DNA from 2 places in the Arsenophonus apicola genome. Region 2 is predicted to be linked to the other one. Evidence: riboswitches for the same ligand, from Rfam matches in the RefSeq annotation. Region 2 holds a riboswitch; the other holds the start of a gene.
What was found. Region 2 has a riboswitch for thiamine pyrophosphate ahead of thiC (phosphomethylpyrimidine synthase ThiC). Riboswitches for the same ligand answer to the same signal wherever they lie in the genome.
Positions count from the first base shown of each region.

Region 1: it holds a riboswitch for thiamine pyrophosphate, as region 2 does, so the genes downstream of both, thiB (thiamine ABC transporter substrate binding subunit) here and thiC (phosphomethylpyrimidine synthase ThiC) in region 2, are expected to answer to the same signal.

Region 1 is NZ_CP084222.1:879,402-888,656, reverse strand. Features, by position in the region: gene thiQ (thiamine ABC transporter ATP-binding protein ThiQ) at 456-1,157, opposite strand; gene thiP (thiamine/thiamine pyrophosphate ABC transporter permease ThiP) at 1,150-2,754, opposite strand; gene thiB (thiamine ABC transporter substrate binding subunit) at 2,727-3,716, opposite strand; TPP riboswitch at 3,816-3,927, opposite strand; gene rppH (RNA pyrophosphohydrolase) at 4,040-4,570, shown strand; gene lgt (prolipoprotein diacylglyceryl transferase) at 4,800-5,699, shown strand; gene LDL57_RS03830 (thymidylate synthase) at 5,766-6,617, shown strand; gene LDL57_RS03825 (prepilin-type N-terminal cleavage/methylation domain-containing protein) at 6,889-7,368, shown strand; gene LDL57_RS03820 (prepilin peptidase-dependent protein) at 7,362-7,964, shown strand; gene LDL57_RS03815 (YgdB family protein) at 7,961-8,428, shown strand; gene LDL57_RS03810 (type IV pilus modification PilV family protein) at 8,425-8,817, shown strand; gene recC (exodeoxyribonuclease V subunit gamma) at 8,795-9,255, shown strand, end outside.
Region 2 is NZ_CP084222.1:3,081,107-3,090,361, forward strand. Features, by position in the region: gene purH (bifunctional phosphoribosylaminoimidazolecarboxamide formyltransferase/IMP cyclohydrolase) at 1-181, shown strand, start outside; gene purD (phosphoribosylamine--glycine ligase) at 198-1,481, shown strand; gene LDL57_RS14655 (DUF1481 domain-containing protein) at 1,487-2,188, opposite strand; gene LDL57_RS14660 (HU family DNA-binding protein) at 2,194-2,466, opposite strand; gene LDL57_RS14665 (YjaG family protein) at 2,688-3,275, opposite strand; gene nfi (deoxyribonuclease V) at 3,350-4,018, opposite strand; gene hemE (uroporphyrinogen decarboxylase) at 4,195-5,259, opposite strand; gene nudC (NAD(+) diphosphatase) at 5,367-6,158, opposite strand; TPP riboswitch at 6,334-6,451, shown strand; partial or broken gene thiC (phosphomethylpyrimidine synthase ThiC) at 6,584-8,518, shown strand; gene thiE (thiamine phosphate synthase) at 8,502-9,155, shown strand; partial or broken gene LDL57_RS14695 (HesA/MoeB/ThiF family protein) at 9,148-9,255, shown strand, end outside.

The sequences.
Region 1 (9,255 bases), 1.1 Mb from region 2:
ACAATTGATTTAATATTTCATTAAGTAAATAGTGTGCTTAATAGCTTTTTTCAAATTTATTTTGTTGAAAGCGAGATGGGATAATGAATATCAATATAAGAAAAATGATGCGATAAGTTAATGTCAGTTTTATTTACAGAATTATTGCTTCTATATTATTAAAAAAGATAATTATTAAATATTGGTGAAATTTATGATATATTTGTGTTTCTTTAATTTATGGAAAAAATAAAATTTTTTGGTACTTGATATTTTTTAATATTTAAAACAGATTTTATTTAAATAAAAAATAAGCAGGTATGTCCCTAACAAAATTGTGGCAACATCTCTCTTTATTATAGCGAAAAATGATATTGCCTTTTGTTAATATAAGGCACCGCATTATAAATGTAAAAAATATCCTCCAATTATTTGATAAAGAGTGAATTAATGATTAATTAATTTTATAACTAATGTCAGGAATGAGATATACCTAGCAGTATGCTTGCTGGGGTTAAACCATTAATTAGACAGTCTGGTTGACCATCATAGGCGATTTTTCCTTCTGTAATGACGATAGCGCGAGTTGCTATTTGGCTCGTATCTTCCAAATTATGGGAAACCATCAGTAAGGTCAATTGGCGTTCATCACACACCTGTTTAAGTAATGTTAACATTTCATTACGTAAAGCCGGATCAAGGGCAGAAAAAGGTTCATCTAACAATAAAATTGGTTTTTGGCGGATCAAACAACGCGCTAACGCAGTACGTTGACGTTGTCCGCCGGATATTTGAGCGGGTAAACGAGTGATACAATTATTAAGCGAAACTTGTTCTATGATCTGTTTTACTGCGCGATGTTGCGCTTGATTCAAACGTAAATTTGGTGAAATACCTAGCGCAATATTTTGCCAAACAGTTAAATGAGAAAACAGATTATTTTCCTGGAAAAGCATGGAAACCGGCCGCTTGGCGGGTGAGGTAGCAGTATGATTTTGTCTATTTAGCCAAATTTCACCCTGCCTTGGATATTGAAATCCGGCGATCAAATCCAATAGCGTACTTTTGCCTGCGCCACTAGGGCCTAATATCGCCACCCTTTCGGCTTTATTTATTTGAAAATCAAACTGCATGGTTAGATTTTCATAACAATAGACAAGGTGATCTAATTTAATCATGCTCTTTTCCTGATAAATATTCTAATAAACTGAATAAGCTGAAACAAAGTAATAGCATTAACAATGCAGTAACTGCCGCATCATTATTACGGTAAGAGCCTAATTGTTGGTAGAGATAATAAGGTAGGGTGCGAAAGTTTTCATTACCAAACAATGCAATAACACCAAAATCACCTATTGAGAGTATACAGGCAAAAGCGAAGGCTTGTCCTATTGTACGTTTTAAGGCTTTTAATTCAATTAGAATGAGTCGATTTATACTTTTGATCTGTAATGAAAGGCATAATAAATTATAGCGTTCCGCTAAATCATACATCGGATTTTCTAATATTTTTAAAGCATAAGGAATAGCCATTAAAGCATTTGTTAAGATGATTAAAGTATAAGGTGAATAAGTTAAACTAAGGGTATTATTCAGCAATAAAAAGAAACCAGTTGCTAAAACTATGCCTGGCATTGCAAGTATCAATAATCCACTCAATTCAAGAATTCGATAGGGGAGCATTGAGTGGCGCAGACGTAATTCGCGACTACTCCAAAGCAGCATCATAGTAAAAATAATACAAAGTACGCCAGCACTAATCGCGATAAAAACCGAATTAATAAATGCTTGCCATAAGCCAGGCTGTTGTAACACGTGTAATAGTGTTAAGTTTAAACCATCAATGATAATCGCCAATAAAGGTAGAAGTAGGAAAAATATTGTAATACTAATCAGTAGCTTGTCCCACCATTTTTGCCAGCGATTATCAGCTGGGTTTTTCCACTGAAATTGTCGACTAACGCCGACGGAAAAAATAACATTTAATTTTTGGCTTAATAATACTAAGCCTAAACAGCAAAAAAGTTGGATCAGGGCCAGCAAAGCGGCTTTATTTAGATCAAAATCATAACTTAACGATTGATAGAGAGCCAATTCAATAGTGGTTGCAGCAGGTCCCCCACCAAGCGTTAGTACAGTAGCAAAACTAGCAAAGCACAGCATAAAAATCAGGCTGGATGTTGGTAAAATCTGTCGCCTAAGATAAGGCCATTCAACAATACGAAAATGTTGCCATTGGTTCATACCTAGCTGAGCGGCAAGCTGGCGTTGCTCAACAGCTATACTTTCTAGTGCGAGCAATAACATTCGGCTAGCTAATGGTAAATTAAAAAAGATATGTGCTAATAAAATACCTTTTAGGCCATAAGGCGTAAATTGGTAATTAATACCTAACCATTGACAAAATTGAGCGATCCATCCCACTCGACCATAGACAGTTAATAAACCAAAAATAGCCACCAGAACAGGCAATACCAGTGTCATAGAGCATAAGCGTAAAAATAGTGTACGACCGGGAAAATGGCGCCGAAAAAGGGCTTTGGCTAAAAATATCGCTGGGATAACCGATAATAAGGTTGATAGTAATGCTTGCCAAAAAGTAAAACCAATGACATGCCATAAATAGCTATCATCAATAAATCCTCGCCAACTTATTTGAGGTGCGTGTAACCATAAAGTGCTGAACGTAACTACAGCAATAGTGATTAATAGGCCGGACACGACTACACCAGGCCAAAGTGAACTGCCTATTGGTGGCTGACGGCATTTTGCCATAAATAGATCCAATCATTGCGATGTTGAGTAATATCTTCTGCATTAAATTGTAATGATTTTTTCGGCACAGGTATTTGTTGATAAACGTTAGGTAAGGGGATATCAATAACCGGATACATCCAGTTGGTTGTCGGCAACGTTTTTTGGAAGGTTGGCGATAGCATAAATTGCATGAATTGTTGAGCTAGTTTAGGTTGTTTACTCGTTGCTAATTGGGCAGCAACTTCAATTTGCAGATAATGGCCCTCACTAAATATTGCCGCAGCATAATTATTTTTTTTATCATTTAACAGATGAAAACCGGGTGAAGAGCTATAACTGAGGACAAAGTCACTTTCACCTTTTAAGAACAGTCCATATGATTCGCTCCAACCTTTGGTAACAGTTACGGTTTTTGCGGCTATTTTTTGCCAAACTTGGGCACTATTTTCTGCATAAATTTTTTGTATCCAAAGTAACAACCCTAAGCCTGGTGTACTGGTACGTGGATCTTGATAAATAATTTTCCATGGTTGGGGACTATTAATCAGTTCATCGAGACTTTTTGGTACTTCAGTGACCCGCGTTTTATCATAAATAAAAGCAAAATAACCATAATCATAAGGGATAAAAATATTGTTATTACATTTTATAGGTAATTTCAGTTGACTCATGTCAATTTGACTTACAGTAAATAAGCCAGTTTTTTTTGCCAGATCAATTAAGTTATTATCAAGTCCAAGGACAATATCGGCAGGACTATTTCTTCCTTCCATTCTAAGTCGATTTAATAACGCGACTCCATCATTTAGACCAATTAGTTTGAGCTCACAGTTACATATTTGTTCAAAGGCAGGCTTGATTGTAGGCCCTGGCCCCCAATCTGCGATAAAGGAATCATAAGTGTAAACGGTTAATATCGGTTTTGCTTGGAGCGCGAAAGCTGAACAACAAATTAAGCTAGCACTAACTATTTTTAGCAGTACATTCTTCAATACTGAGTTCTCCTATATAATTAAATAATAGTGATGCTATAGGATCTGAGGAATAGACAGTAATGAAGCTATTTATTGATGAATAAATCATTAGAGTGGCTCAAATCCCTACGCCGATGTTAATCGGATCAGGTTCGACGAGTTTTTCTCAGCCAGCTATTAACAATATTGAGCATAGCTAACACCCCGTTGAGATGGCCTTATTGTAAGATGTTATCTTATAATTGCAAATACTATATTTGATAAAGGCTTACCATATAGAGTAGTATGAAACAATAAGCTATCTTTTAAATTTTTAACGAGGTAGTCAGATGGTTGACAATGATGGCTACCGCCCGAATGTAGGAATTGTAATTTGTAATCGACAAGGCCAGGTATTATGGGCTCGTCGCTATGGACAACATTCATGGCAGTTTCCTCAAGGGGGCATTAATTCTGAAGAATCGCCAGAACAGGCGATGTATCGGGAATTATTCGAAGAGGTTGGGTTGGATCGTAAAGATGTTAAAATATTGGCATCTACCCGGAACTGGTTACGTTACAAATTACCTAAACGTTTGGTGCGTTGGGACACAAAGCCAGTTTGTATTGGGCAAAAGCAACGTTGGTTTTTATTACAATTGGTTTGTAATGAACATAATATTAATGTGCAAACAAGTAAAACGCCTGAATTTGATAGTTGGCGTTGGGTGAGTTATTGGTACCCTGTTCGTCAGGTTGTTTCTTTTAAACGCGATGTTTATCGGCGTGTGATGAAAGAATTTGCTCCGATCGTTATGTCACTGCAAAGTAGTGTAGTGACATCATATAAGAGTCATAACTATAGGCGTAAACGTGGCTAAATAAATTTAACAAAAGTAGGTTAATATTTTAATGGCCGATTTTAGTTGCTTATAAAGCAAAGTGAGAGTAGTGAAAACTACTCTTGTTTGTTTTTTGACAGAATTTGCTTGCCAAAATAGGCATTGAATAGATTGGTTAATGTATTTAATCAATAGGATACCATTAGATTTTAAACCGCATGCAGTCATGCAATTCTATCAAACTCTATAAAACTAAAGAGTGGAGACGATGAATAATAGTTATATTGTGTTTCCTAATATTGATCCTGTTATATTCTCGATTGATCCAGTAGCCCTTCATTGGTATGGTTTAATGTATTTGGTGGGATTTGTTTTTGCTTTATGGCTGGCAAAGCGAAGGGCTGGTAAAGCGAATAGCGGTTGGACGAAAAATGAAGTTGAAAATCTGCTCTATATCGGTTTCTTAGGCGTCTTTATTGGCGGGCGTCTAGGCTATGTTTTATTTTATAATTTGCCTGTCTTCTTGAACAATCCGTTGTATCTATTTAAAGTCTGGGACGGAGGAATGTCTTTTCATGGCGGGTTAATTGGTGTGATATGTGCCATGTGGTGGTATGCTCGCAGAACCCATCGCCATTTTTTTCAAGTTGCCGATTTTGTTGCACCATTAATTCCCTTTGGATTAGGCATGGGACGTATTGGTAATTTTATTAATGGCGAGCTTTGGGGACGTATAACATTAGATACGCCATGGGCAATATTATTCCCAGGTTCACGAACAGAAGATATTCAAATCGTCAGTCAAGACCCTTCTTTATTACCAATTTTACAACAGTATGGTGTATTACCACGTCACCCTTCCCAACTTTATGAGATGTTTTTTGAAGGGATTATTTTATTTATTATTTTGAATTTGTTTATTCGTAAGCCCCGTCCAATGGGGAGTGTTTCAGGATTATTTTTGATTGGTTATGGTGCTTTCCGTATTTTTATTGAATTTTTCCGGCAGCCAGATGCGCAGTTGGGGCTATTTGGTGGTATAAGTATGGGACAAATTCTATCAATCCCTATGATTATTATTGGTATTTTTATGATGGTCTGGGCATATAAGAAGGATAGCCATTGTACAAATTATTCTATTACTAGCAAGGTAGAAAAGAGTAAGTAGCAGAGGATAACAATAGGTTTTTTTTATTTATAGGATTAAATAATAAATTTTTAGCGGGTAATAATAATGAAACAATATCTGGATTTATGTCAGCGTATTATTGATGAAGGTCAGTGGGTAGAAAATAAACGCACAGGTGTTCGGTGTTTAACAATTATTAATGCTGATCTTGAATACGATGTCGCAAATAACCAGTTTCCTTTAATTACAACTCGTAAAAGTTTTTATAAAGCAGCTATTGCTGAATTACTAGGTTACCTAAGAGGTTATTCAAGCGCTGCACAATTTCGAGATATTGGCTGTAATACATGGAATGCCAATGCAAATGAAAATCAGGCATGGCTCAATAATCCGAACCGTAAAGGTGAAGATGACATGGGGCGGGTTTATGGTGTTCAGGGGCGTTCGTGGCAACGGCCTGATGGTACTTATTTAGATCAGCTACAAAAAGTCATTAGTAACCTTTCGGTTGGGATAGATGATCGTGCGGAAATAATCACTTTTTACAATCCGGGTGAATTTGAATTAGGTTGTTTACGCCCTTGTATGCATACTCACACTTTTTCTCTGTTAGCTGACACACTCTATTTAACTTCATACCAACGTAGTTGTGATGTTCCTTTAGGACTGAACTTTAATCAAATTCAATGTTTTGTTTTACTGGCACTCATTGCCCAGATCACGGGTCACAAACCAGGTAAGGTTTATCATAAGATAGTGAATGCTCACATTTATGAAAATCAACTTTCAATCATGCGTGATATCCAGTTGAAGCGTGCTCCTTATTCTTTGCCACAATTGCGGATTAATCCTGACATTAAGACATTAAAAGATATTGAAAGCTGGGTAAGTAGTAATGATTTTGAGGTCATTGGTTATCAATTTCATGATGCAATTAAATATCCATTTACGGTATGACGACTTTTATCGGTTACTGTAATCATCCAATGTGCAATCAGTAACGATCCTCTCATGACTATTTTTAATTAATATTATGGTTGCATTAGTAAATAAATAGCTTCTGAAAACATTAAAATTTGGGAGGCGTTTCTATTTTTGTTTTCCAATTTTTTGTAATACAAAATTTTTAATAGACCTGTTTCCCTTCTATCTCATTTGACGATTTATTTTTTTATCCTAAATACATAACAATAGTCTGTGTTAATTGGGCTACATATGGCAAAAACAGATGCGCCAACAAGGGTTCACAGTGCTTGAAATTATCATTGCGATTGCCATAACTGCGTTGATTGCTGTTGTTAGTATTAAGGGATGGCGAAATTATCAACATAAAATACATTTAATTATTGTCACACAAAAAGTTGCTGCTTTTATTGCCCGTCACCAAATGCAGGCAGCATATTTGAATCAGGAGAGGAAATTAATAATTAAAACGGATAAAACCTCAAATTGGATGCTGATAGTAACAATTAAAGGTAAAAAGGATAGCCAACCAAGTAAAGAGATGAAGTTGATCAATAGGCATAATGAAATTGTGTTACAAAATTACAGCCGAGTATCGACCTTGTTGCTTGGCAAAAGAGGAACAGCATTACCAACTACTTTACGTTTTAGCAATCACTCAGAAGATATTTTGATCATTATTTCTGCTTTGGGGCGAGTGCGTTTATGTAGTCATCAAAGGCTGGGAGGAATAGCCAGGTGCTAAATAGACCAATTTCTTTTAGTCTAAAGCAACAAGGTTTTTCACTGATTGAAGTCCTAATCAGCTTAATGATAAGTAGTATTGTTTTTCTCGCTATTATAACGCTATATCCCTTATTAACGCAGCAAATTAATCGATTATATCAAACTTATCATCTTGATATGATGGCAAGACAATTCTTATTAATGTTGGAAAAGGATGCTCGACGTTCAGGTTATTGTTTTGGCGATTGTGTTGGAATGGCATTGAAAATCAGTGAAAAAAAAGGGGAAGCAGAGCATTCCTGCATCCATCTTATTTACGATTACAATTTAGATGGCAAATGGGAAAAAGCAAAAGATGAGACTTCTGATTTCTTTATCTATCGTATGCATCAAGGTAGGTTGCAAATACACCGTAGTAGAGAAGATTGTGAAGGACAAGGATGGATAAACCTATTTGATCCCAAAAAAATAGTGGTTTCGCAATTTGCATTAACAGCAGTAACAATGGATAAGAAACGTTTTTTAACTGTGTTTTTAAGTCTATTTCCACGAGCATATCCAGATCTATTAAGGGAATATAAACTGAAAATTTATTTAAGAAATCAATCAATATGAAACAAATAAATTGGTTTTTTTCCCACAAAATCCAACAGCAAGGGAGCATTTTATTAATGGCAATAATAATGCTGATTACTATGAGTTTATTAATGTTAAAAGCATTGCATCATCATCAGGATAATCTATTGCAGATGTTGGAAAGTGAACAACATTATTGGCTTTTTTTTGAGCAAGCAGAGTCTGCATTAGCATGGGGAAAGTATCAACCTTGGATTATTAATAAGGAAAAAAATTCTTCCTGGTCTTGTCAGCAGCCGTTAGGTGCTAATTTCAAAAGTTGTTTGCGCCACTATAAAAATGATTATTTTCTATTAGCCGGCCATGCTTATTTTGACAATAAAACGGTATTTTCACTTTATCTATGGCTCAAAGCAGATAAAAATGTAATGTCTGGTTTTATTCCTTTAAGGCAAGGATGGCTGGATTTTTGTCTAGTTAAAAGAACGGAATTTTGTCAATGAAACGCGCTAAACTCAATAGGCAATCTGGCATGGCAATAACCGAAGTGATGATTGCTATAGCGTTATTTGCTATTTCAGCTATAGCATTAATAAAATATGTTCATAATCTAAAGGCAGGCTTTTTTCTTGCCTGGCAAAAAACACAACAATTTAGATTGATGCACACTTTTTTTGAAAGTGAAGAAGCAATGCTAAGCATTGATTCTACTATCGCTGATATAACGAATAATACACTTAAAAATACTGATTTATCATATCATTATGTGAATGTTACAGATACTTGTAAGCAAATGTTAATTACATTTAAGATGCCTTACAATCATTTGACAACTGCATCAAGGTGGTACTGTTCGTCAGGGAGAGGGTATGCTACAAATTTATCATTCTAATCAATTAGAAATTCATAAAGAACTGATTTCTAGTTTGATCAAAAATGATCCCTTGGCCAATCCGTTTGAACAAGAAATTATTTTGGTTCAAAGTCCAGGTATGTCGCAATGGCTACAAATAGAGCTTGCACAAAGTTTAGGAATTGCTGCTAATATTTCTTTTCCTCTACCGGCAACTTTTATTTGGGACATGTTTACTCGGGTTTTACCTGATATTCCAAAAGAGAGTGCTTTTAGCAAAGGGGCAATGGCTTGGAAATTAATGACAATTTTACCATCCTTGCTACACGAGCCGGAGTTTGAACCACTAAGACAATATCTGAATGAGGATACGGGTAAACGCAAGTTGTATCAGTTATCCGGTCGTATTGCCGATTTGTTTGATCAATATTTAGTTTACCGTCCACAATGGTTAGAAAGCTGGCATAAGAAACAACT
Region 2 (9,255 bases):
ATGTGCAATGGCATCTGATGCTTTCTTTCCATTTCGAGATGGTATTGATGCTGCCGCAGCAGCTGGCATAACCTGTGTTATCCATCCGGGTGGTTCAATTCGTGACGATGAAATCATAGCTGCAGCTAATGAACATGATATGGCGATGATTTTTACTGATATGCGCCATTTCCGCCACTAATTTAGAGAGCAATAGCATGAATATTTTAATTATTGGCAATGGTGGTCGTGAGCATGCTTTAGCATGGAAAGCAGCACAATCACCTCTTGCTGACAAGGTTTATGTTGCACCCGGTAATGCCGGCACTGCATTAGAAAAAAAACTAACCAATATTAATATTGCAGTAACCGATATTGCTGGATTAGTCGATTTTGCCAAAAATAATAATATTGGTTTAACGATCGTTGGACCAGAAATCCCCTTAATCCTCGGTGTAGTTGATGCTTTTCAAGATGCCGGTTTAACGATCTTTGGTCCTAGTCAAAATGCAGCACAGTTAGAAGGCTCTAAAGCTTTTACGAAAGATTTTCTTACTCGTCATCATATTCCAACCGCCACTTATCAGAACTTTACCGAAATTGAACCCGCTCTCGCCTACTTAGACAAAATGGGCGCCCCGATTGTTATTAAAGCGGATGGGCTAGCCGCAGGTAAAGGGGTCGTTGTTGCTATGACCTTAGAAGAAGCAAAAAATGCTGTTCTGGACATGCTCGCCGGTAACGCCTTTGGTCAGGCGGGTCATCGTATTGTTATTGAAGAGTTTCTTGACGGTGAAGAAGCTAGTTTTATCGTAATGGTTGATGGTGAAAATGTCATTCCCATGGCAACAAGTCAAGATCATAAGCGTGTTGGTAATAATGATAGCGGGCCAAATACGGGTGGCATGGGCGCATATTCTCCTGCTCCTGTTGTCACAGACATTGTTCATCAGCGTATAATGGATCAAATTATTTATCCTACAGTACAAGGTATGGCGCTTGAAGGGCGGCGATATCAAGGCTTTTTATATGCAGGATTAATGATAGATAAACAGGGAAACCCAAAAGTTATTGAATTTAATTGTCGATTTGGAGATCCAGAAACCCAACCCATCATGATGCGCTTACAATCTGATTTGGTAGCACTCTGTCTGGCCGGCGCAAAAGGAGAGTTAGCGGGTAAAATATCATCTTGGGATGATCGCCCTGCTTTAGGTGTTGTCATGGCGGCTGAAGGCTATCCGGCCAATTATCGCAAAGGTGATATTATTCACGGGATCACGGATAAATTAGCGGAAAAGTGCAAAATTTTTCACGCTGGAACAGAATTAAAACAAAATCAGGTTATCACTACCGGTGGCCGTGTACTGTGTGTTACCGCCCTTGGCAATACTATTCTTGATGCCCAAAAAACAGCTTATCAGCAAGCAGCAAAAATATCCTGGATCGGTTGTTTCTATCGGGATGATATCGGTTATCGAGCACTGGCTCGTTTAAAATAAAAGATTTAAAGTTTGTCTTTGGTTGGCGCCCATAGACAAAAATCCTCATTGGCAACGAGTAATAACTCGTTGCCTGCTGGTGCTTCTAGCCAAGCAATAGCTAAGTCACCGCTACTCGTCTTCGCTCTTTGCAGCAACCTATTTTCAGCCTGAGCAGTAAACGATATATTACGTTTTTCACCGCTACAAGTTATAATTTGCCCTTCACGCCAATACCCTTGATAGAGATGAACATTACCAGCAATAAGAGTGGTGCTCAACTCAATTAAACGGTCTGATTCAAAGCGCCAGCGAACAATATCATCCTCAGTTAGAGAAACTTTGTTATCATTTACTCTGCGCTGCATAAAAATAACATGGTCATTTTGATCAAATCTTAGCTGTTGTTGTTCTTTATTTTTATAGTCAAAAGATTGATGTCGAATTTGCCAAAGTTTACCTTGACGATATTCAAAAAAAGTAATGGTCGTATTTTTTCCTTGATAAGGACTATATACCGCAACGATTACCTGAGGGTTACTGTTTTGATCATTTAAGCGCCATAGCCTAACGACGCCAGCATCGGAAATAAATCCACTTGCGCTAAATTCGGGGATTTTAGCTTGATTGGTGCAAGCGCCAAGCAGCGAAGCAGCACCAAGTAAAATGAGGATACGCCCAATCAATAAAAGGGGTTTAATACCCCCTCTGAATATTCTATTTGGCAATTGAATTACTTAACTGCTTCTTTCAGTGATTTTCCAGCAACAAATACTGGTACATTAGCCGCTTCAATTTTGAGTTCTTCGCCTGTTTTAGGATTACGACCAATACGTGCAGCACGATGATTAGTCCTAAAAGTACCAAAACCAACGAATTGCACTTGCTCACCTTCTTTCAGTGCATCTGTAATACATTCGATGAGTGCTTCTAAGGCATTTTTAGCTTGAGTCTTATTCAGGTTTGCTTTTTGCATGACATATTGAACTACATCACCCTTTTTCATGGTCTCATTTACAGTCTTATTCATAAGTTATCCTTACACAGTGTGTTTATCATTTGCATAGCATCGAGTACGTTGGATATGTAGAACTTATTAATTCTTAATATACGTCCCGAAAGCACTCCTCTCCGCCTTCACAGTAGAACATAGTACGGGCGAATGTGAAGCGTTAAAAGTCAGCATTTATGGTACCAAATCACGTTTTTAAACACTATGAACGGAAATTAGGTAACCTTAATGCCAATATTGCTGATCCCTACTTCACGGAGGTCGGATTTTAATCCTTTAATCAGCGCTACATCCCGCTCTTCACAAGCGGCAAGTAAACGGTAGATCTCCCATTGAATATCCCATTCTTCTTCAATGGTAAGCAATTCTTTCAGTTCTTCATCAGACATCTCTTTACCTGTCCGAGTCATCTCAAACATTGCAATAGTTCGAATCGAAATTTTACTTACTTCAATAGCACCGTCTAATGTTTCCCCACTTAAGTAAGAATGAATTATTTCACTTAAAGCTATACATGCATCAATAGCAGGATGGACGCCGTATATATCAAAATCATTTGCGACGGGAATAATTTCCTCTAATTTTTCCAACTGATTATCAAAATCAATTTTACTATCTTTAATAATTAGCGATTCCCAAATTAAATCTAAAATAATACGATAACGTATTGGATTTAAAAAGCTCGTTTGTTTACAAAACAATTGATAATTAGGATACATACGCTCACACAAACAAGCCATGAAAGTGATATGCTGCCAACTATTTAATTTTGCCAACCTCAAATGAATGGGGTTTCTTAACATCAAATTTCTACTCACTTGCGTTTTACGCTGAAGTTTACCTGAAAATCAATAGGTTCCACATATTTTAACTTTAATTATGCCAAATTCTGTTTTATTCGATTAAAAAACGCTCTATTAGAAGCGATTCCATCAGCCCAACGAGTAGGTTCTGGTAAACGATAACCTTTAATACACCGCTTAACCCATAATAATGAAGCGTCTAAACTGATTTTATGCCCAGGTGAGATATAAAGTGGTTTACATCTTTTTTTACTACGAAATACCCAACCAATTTGTTCATTATTATCATTCAACGGTTGGCAGCTTTCCACTATCTCATCTAAAGCTTCATGGTGACCACATAGACGTTTTTTCGCTATACCAATCGTTGGGATATCTAATAAAAGCCCCAAATGACTAGCAACCCCAAAACGGCGAGGATGGGCAATTCCTTGGCCATCAACCATGATAAGATCAGGCTTATGTTGCAGTTTTTCCCAAACAGCCAGTAGGGCAGGATACTCTCGGAAAGAGAGTAAACCTGGAATATAAGGGAATTCAGTGGGGATACGAGCAATATGATATTCAACAATAGCAAGTGAAGGCCAACGCATAACAACCATTGCGGCTCGGGTTACACTTCCTTTTTCTTCAAATCCAACATCAGCACCAGCAATAAGATTAGGAATAACAAAATTATCCGTAAGAATAATTTGTTTAGCTTTTATGGCCTGTTCCTGACGTAATAATTTAGTATCAATCATATTTATTTTTACTTAAAAAAAAATTTTATATAAATATATTTTAATATTTGTTTTATAACACAAAATATAAAAAAATATATTTAAATAATTGTAAATATTCAATTTCGATTTAATAATCAATAAAAAAATATAAAAATTAATATTTATTGCTTTTTCTTTCTTTGGATAAACCTTACTTATTGATGATATTGTTCTGATAATTTGTGTACTGAATTAATAAAATTTTTAACATGTTCAGGTGGAATGTCCTGATGAATGCCATGACCTAAATTAAAAACATGGCCACTACCTTGACCAAATTGCTTTAAAATAGTTTTAACTTCAAGCTCAATACGTTCTTTTGATGCATATAATATGGAAGGATCCATGTTTCCCTGTAAAGCCACCTTATCTCCTACCCGAGAGCGAGCATCTTCAATATCTGTCATCCAGTCGATACCTAACGCGTCACAACCGGTCGCAGCCATTGCCTCTAACCATTGACCACCACCTTTAGTAAATAATGTAACCGGAACTTTATGACCTTCATTTTCTCGCAATAGAGCATCGATAATCTGATGCATGTAATGTAAAGAAAATTGATGATAATCACGCCCAGTTAATACACCACCCCATGTATCAAAAATCATCACTGATTGAGCACCCGCCCGTATCTGAGCATTTAGATAGAGAATGACACTTTGGGTCAATTTATCCAATAATAAATGTAACGCTTTTGGCTCGGTATACATCAGCTTTTTAATATGGGTAAAAGCCTTACTACTTCCACCTTCAACCATATAAGTTGCCAATGTCCATGGACTACCCGAAAAACCGATTAATGGCACTTTCCCTTGTAACGCCTTGCGAATAGCGCGTATGGCATTCATTACGTAAACCAATTCTTGTTCTGGATCAGGAATTGGCAGTTTCTCTATATCAGCCAAACAGCCAATCGGACACTGAAACTTAGGCCCTTCTCCGGCTGAAAAATATAGACCTAGCCCCATCGCATCAGGAATAGTAAGAATATCTGAAAAAAGGATTGCCGCATCTAATGGAAATCGATGTAGAGGTTGTAATGTCACTTCACAAGCTAACTCGGTATTTTTACACAGTGAAAGAAAATCACCGGCTTTCTGACGAGTTTCTCGATATTCAGGTAGATAACGGCCTGCCTGACGCATCATCCATACTGGAGTTTTATCAACAGGCTGCCGTAATAGCGCGCGTAAGTAGCGATCATTTGTTAATGCAGACATCATTAGCTCCATTAAATGGCAATAAAAAATTGCCATTATCATCGTGTATTTGCCTTTTTATTGTTGCCTAGATGTGCAACAGCTTTGTTATAGCGTGATTAATATTGTTATTTATATAAGTTATAATTCTCTTGTCGACATAAAGCCAGTGTATCTTCAATTAACCGGCGAGCAATGGTATCAGGAGGCGGTATCTGCGGTAATTTATTATAATGATACCAATCTGCACTAATTAACTCATCAGGATTAGCCTGTATTTCACCACTAACATAATCAGCTAGAAAACCTATCATTAATGAATGAGGAAAAGGCCATGGCTGAGAAGCGACATAACGAATGTTACTAATGACAATATTACTTTCTTCTTTTACTTCCCTTTTCACCGCTTCTTCAATTGTTTCACCTAGTTCAACAAATCCGGCTAAGACTGTAAATATTGGCTTTTTTTTATGGCGGCGATGTTGTGCTAATAAGATATGATCAGCACGCCGGATAGCAACAATAATACAGGGCGCAATTTGTGGATAATAGCGCTCATGACAATGACCACACAAGCATGCCCATTCAGTTAAGCTGGTTGTCATTTTGTTGCCGCAATAGCCGCAATAATGGTGTGAGCGGTAAAATTCTGCCAGTTGAATACCTCGTCCAACCAGTTTAAATAGCCCCCCATCTTCATTGGCAATCCGTCGTGGTGAACACATATCTGTTGGTGATTTTGCCATAATTAACCAAATCGTTTCCGCCTGCCATTCACCAATAGGGAGAGCCTCTTTTCCTATTAGTGACCAAAATTGGGCTGAACCTTTCGGTAAATCACCATTTGGTAACCAAATTCGACCGCCAAAACTAACAACCCACCAACCTGTTTCTGTTCCGGCTAATTGTTTTCTAATCATATAGCTCAGTTCTTCTATATTTTATTGTTCGGTGAATTTTAAAAATATGTCTTGCTTGATCCTAATTAATATAGGCTAACCCATTTTCATCAATATCGAGTAACTATTCTGACTAAAGGTTGTTTGATGAAGAAGTTATCCATTGCAGTTTTCATTATCTCTCTTATATACTGGCATTATCTTGTCGGAGTGCCTAGTAGGTTTAACAATATCTACAGGCTGAGACCGTTAATTCGGGATCCGCGGAACCTGATCAGGCTAATACCTGCGAAGGGAACAAGAGTAATCAACCTGCGATTATGACTTATCAAAAGTAAGTAGCGCAATTATTATACTATTACTCTCACCGAGCTCCAGACAAGCAATTTCTCAATACAATTTATCTCTTTTATGTAAACTCTTTGTAATGATTTTAGGAATTTGCTATGTCTAAGAATATTATTGCAACCAGTGATATAGGTGTTACCACAAATACCAGTTCCCCACGAAAAGTACAACGTGAAGCGACACAACGTTTTCTCGATAATCTACAAAATATCAGCTTTCCCGGCTCAAAACGGATCTACTTAACTGGTTATCACTATAATACCCAAGTTCCTATGCGTGAAATTCAACTTTCACCGACCTTGGTTGGCGGTACAAAAGATAATCCATTGTTTGAAGAGAATGAGGCAATACCGGTCTATGATACTTCAGGTGCCTATGGCGATCCTGATGTTACGGTGGATATTAAAGTGGGTTTAAAAAAATGCCGCCAACATTAGATCTTCGATCGCAATGATACTGAACCAGTTAAAAAGCCAAGCTCCTATTTTACCCAACAACGACTCGCTGATGCCGGATTGAATTATCTTCGTTTCAATCACCGGCCACAACCATTAAAAGCCAAAAGCGGAAAAAGCATCACGCAATTGCACTATGCTCGTCAAGGGATAATCACAGCTGAAATGGAATTTATTGCGATCCGCGAAAATATGGGACGGGAGCGTATCAATAGTAAAATATTAACTCAACAGCATCCAGGTCAAAGCTTTAGTGCTACTTTGCCAAATAACATTACCCCTGAATTTGTTCGACAAGAAGTTGCTGCTGGTCGTGCCATTATTCCAGCCAATATCAACCATCCTGAAGCCGAGCCAATGATTATTGGTCGAAATTTTTTGGTAAAAGTTAATGCTAATATCGGTAATTCCTCAGTCACTTCATCGATTGAAGAAGAAATTGAAAAACTAATCTGGGCGACGCATTGGGGAGCCGATACCGTAATGGATTTATCGACTGGCCGTTACATCCATGAAACGAGAGAATGGCTGTTGCGTAATAGCCCTGTTCCTATCGGTACTGTGCCCATCTACCAAGCATTGGAAAAAGTCAATGGCGTTGCAGAAAATTTGAGCTGGGAAATATTTCGCGACACCCTGCTTGAGCAAGCCGAATAAGGGGTAGATTATTTTACTATTCATGCCGGTGTCTTATTACGCTATGTGCCAATGACCGCCAATCGCTTGACTGGTATTGTCTCTCGCGGTGGCTCAATTATGGCAAAATGGTGTTTGTCCCATCATCAGGAAAACTTTTTGTATAGTCATTTCGAGGAAATTTGTGCAATCTGTGCTGCTTACGATGTATCTTTGTCCCTTGGCGATGGATTACGACCAGGCTCTTTACAAGACGCCAATGATGAAGCGCAATTTGCTGAATTATATACATTAGGCGAATTAACTAAGCTAGCCTGGCAATATGATGTTCAAGTTATGATCGAAGGACCGGGGCATATCCCAATGCAAATGATCCGCCGTAATATGACGGAAGAATTAACCCATTGTCATGAAGCGCCATTCTATACTTTAGGGCCTTTAACCACCGATATCGCACCTGGTTATGATCACTTTACCTCGGGTATCGGAGCGGCTTTAATTGGTTGGTTTGGTTGTGCCATGCTCTGTTATGTCACGCCAAAAGAACATTTAGGCTTACCTAATAAGGAAGATGTAAAACAAGGACTGATTACCTATAAAATTGCCGCCCATGCTGCTGATCTCGCTAAGGGCCATCCTGGGGCGCAAATTCGAGATAACGCCTTATCCAAAGCACGATTTGAGTTCCGCTGGCAAGATCAATTTAATCTCGCTCTCGATCCTGAAACCGCACGTGCCTACCATGATGAAACTTTGCCACAAGCAGCGGGTAAAGTGGCCCATTTTTGCTCAATGTGTGGGCCTAAATTTTGCTCAATGAAAATTTCGCAACAAGTCCGTGAACATGCTGCACAAATGGCACAAATGTCGGCAACATTTCGCACCCAGGGCAGCGAGCTATACCACAGCATGGAGACAATTTCCGATGACAAAATGGCCTGAGCACGCATTTGCATCGACAGAACAGAAACTTGGTCTGTACCCAGTCGTTGATTCTGTCGAGTGGATCAAGCGCTTGCTTAACGCCGGCGTTACCACTATTCAATTAAGGATCAAAAATCCATTAGCCAACAACCTTGAAGCAGATATTAAGCAGGCTATTATGCTAAGCCAACGATATCAAGCCCGCCTATTTATTAATGATTATTGGCAGTTAGCTATAAAACATGGTGCCTACGGTGTCCATTTAGGGCAAGAAGATATTAATTTCGCTGATCTAAATCGCCTACAAAAAGCGGGCTTGCGCTTAGGAATTTCAAGCCATAATCAACAAGAACTCGCCAGAGCAAAGCAGTTAAGACCCTCTTATATTGCATTAGGCCATATATTTCCTACTAGTACAAAATTAATGTCTTCCTCACCACAAGGATTAATTAGCCTAAAACAGCAAGTAAATGTCACACCAGATCACCCAACTATTGCTATAGGCGGTATTACTTTAGCTCGTGTTCCCGCAGTGCTTGCAACAGGCGTAGGAGGTATTGCCATGGTTAGTGCGATCACCAAATCGCCTGACTGGCCGAAAGTTGTTGCTCAGTTACTCTATCTCATTGAAGGTAAGGAAATGAGCCATGCTTGATGATGCTATTTTTATGCGCTATAGCCGCCAACTATTACTTGAAGAAATCGGTTATCAAGGTCAACAAAAATTAACAACAAGCAAAGTGCTTATTGTCGGA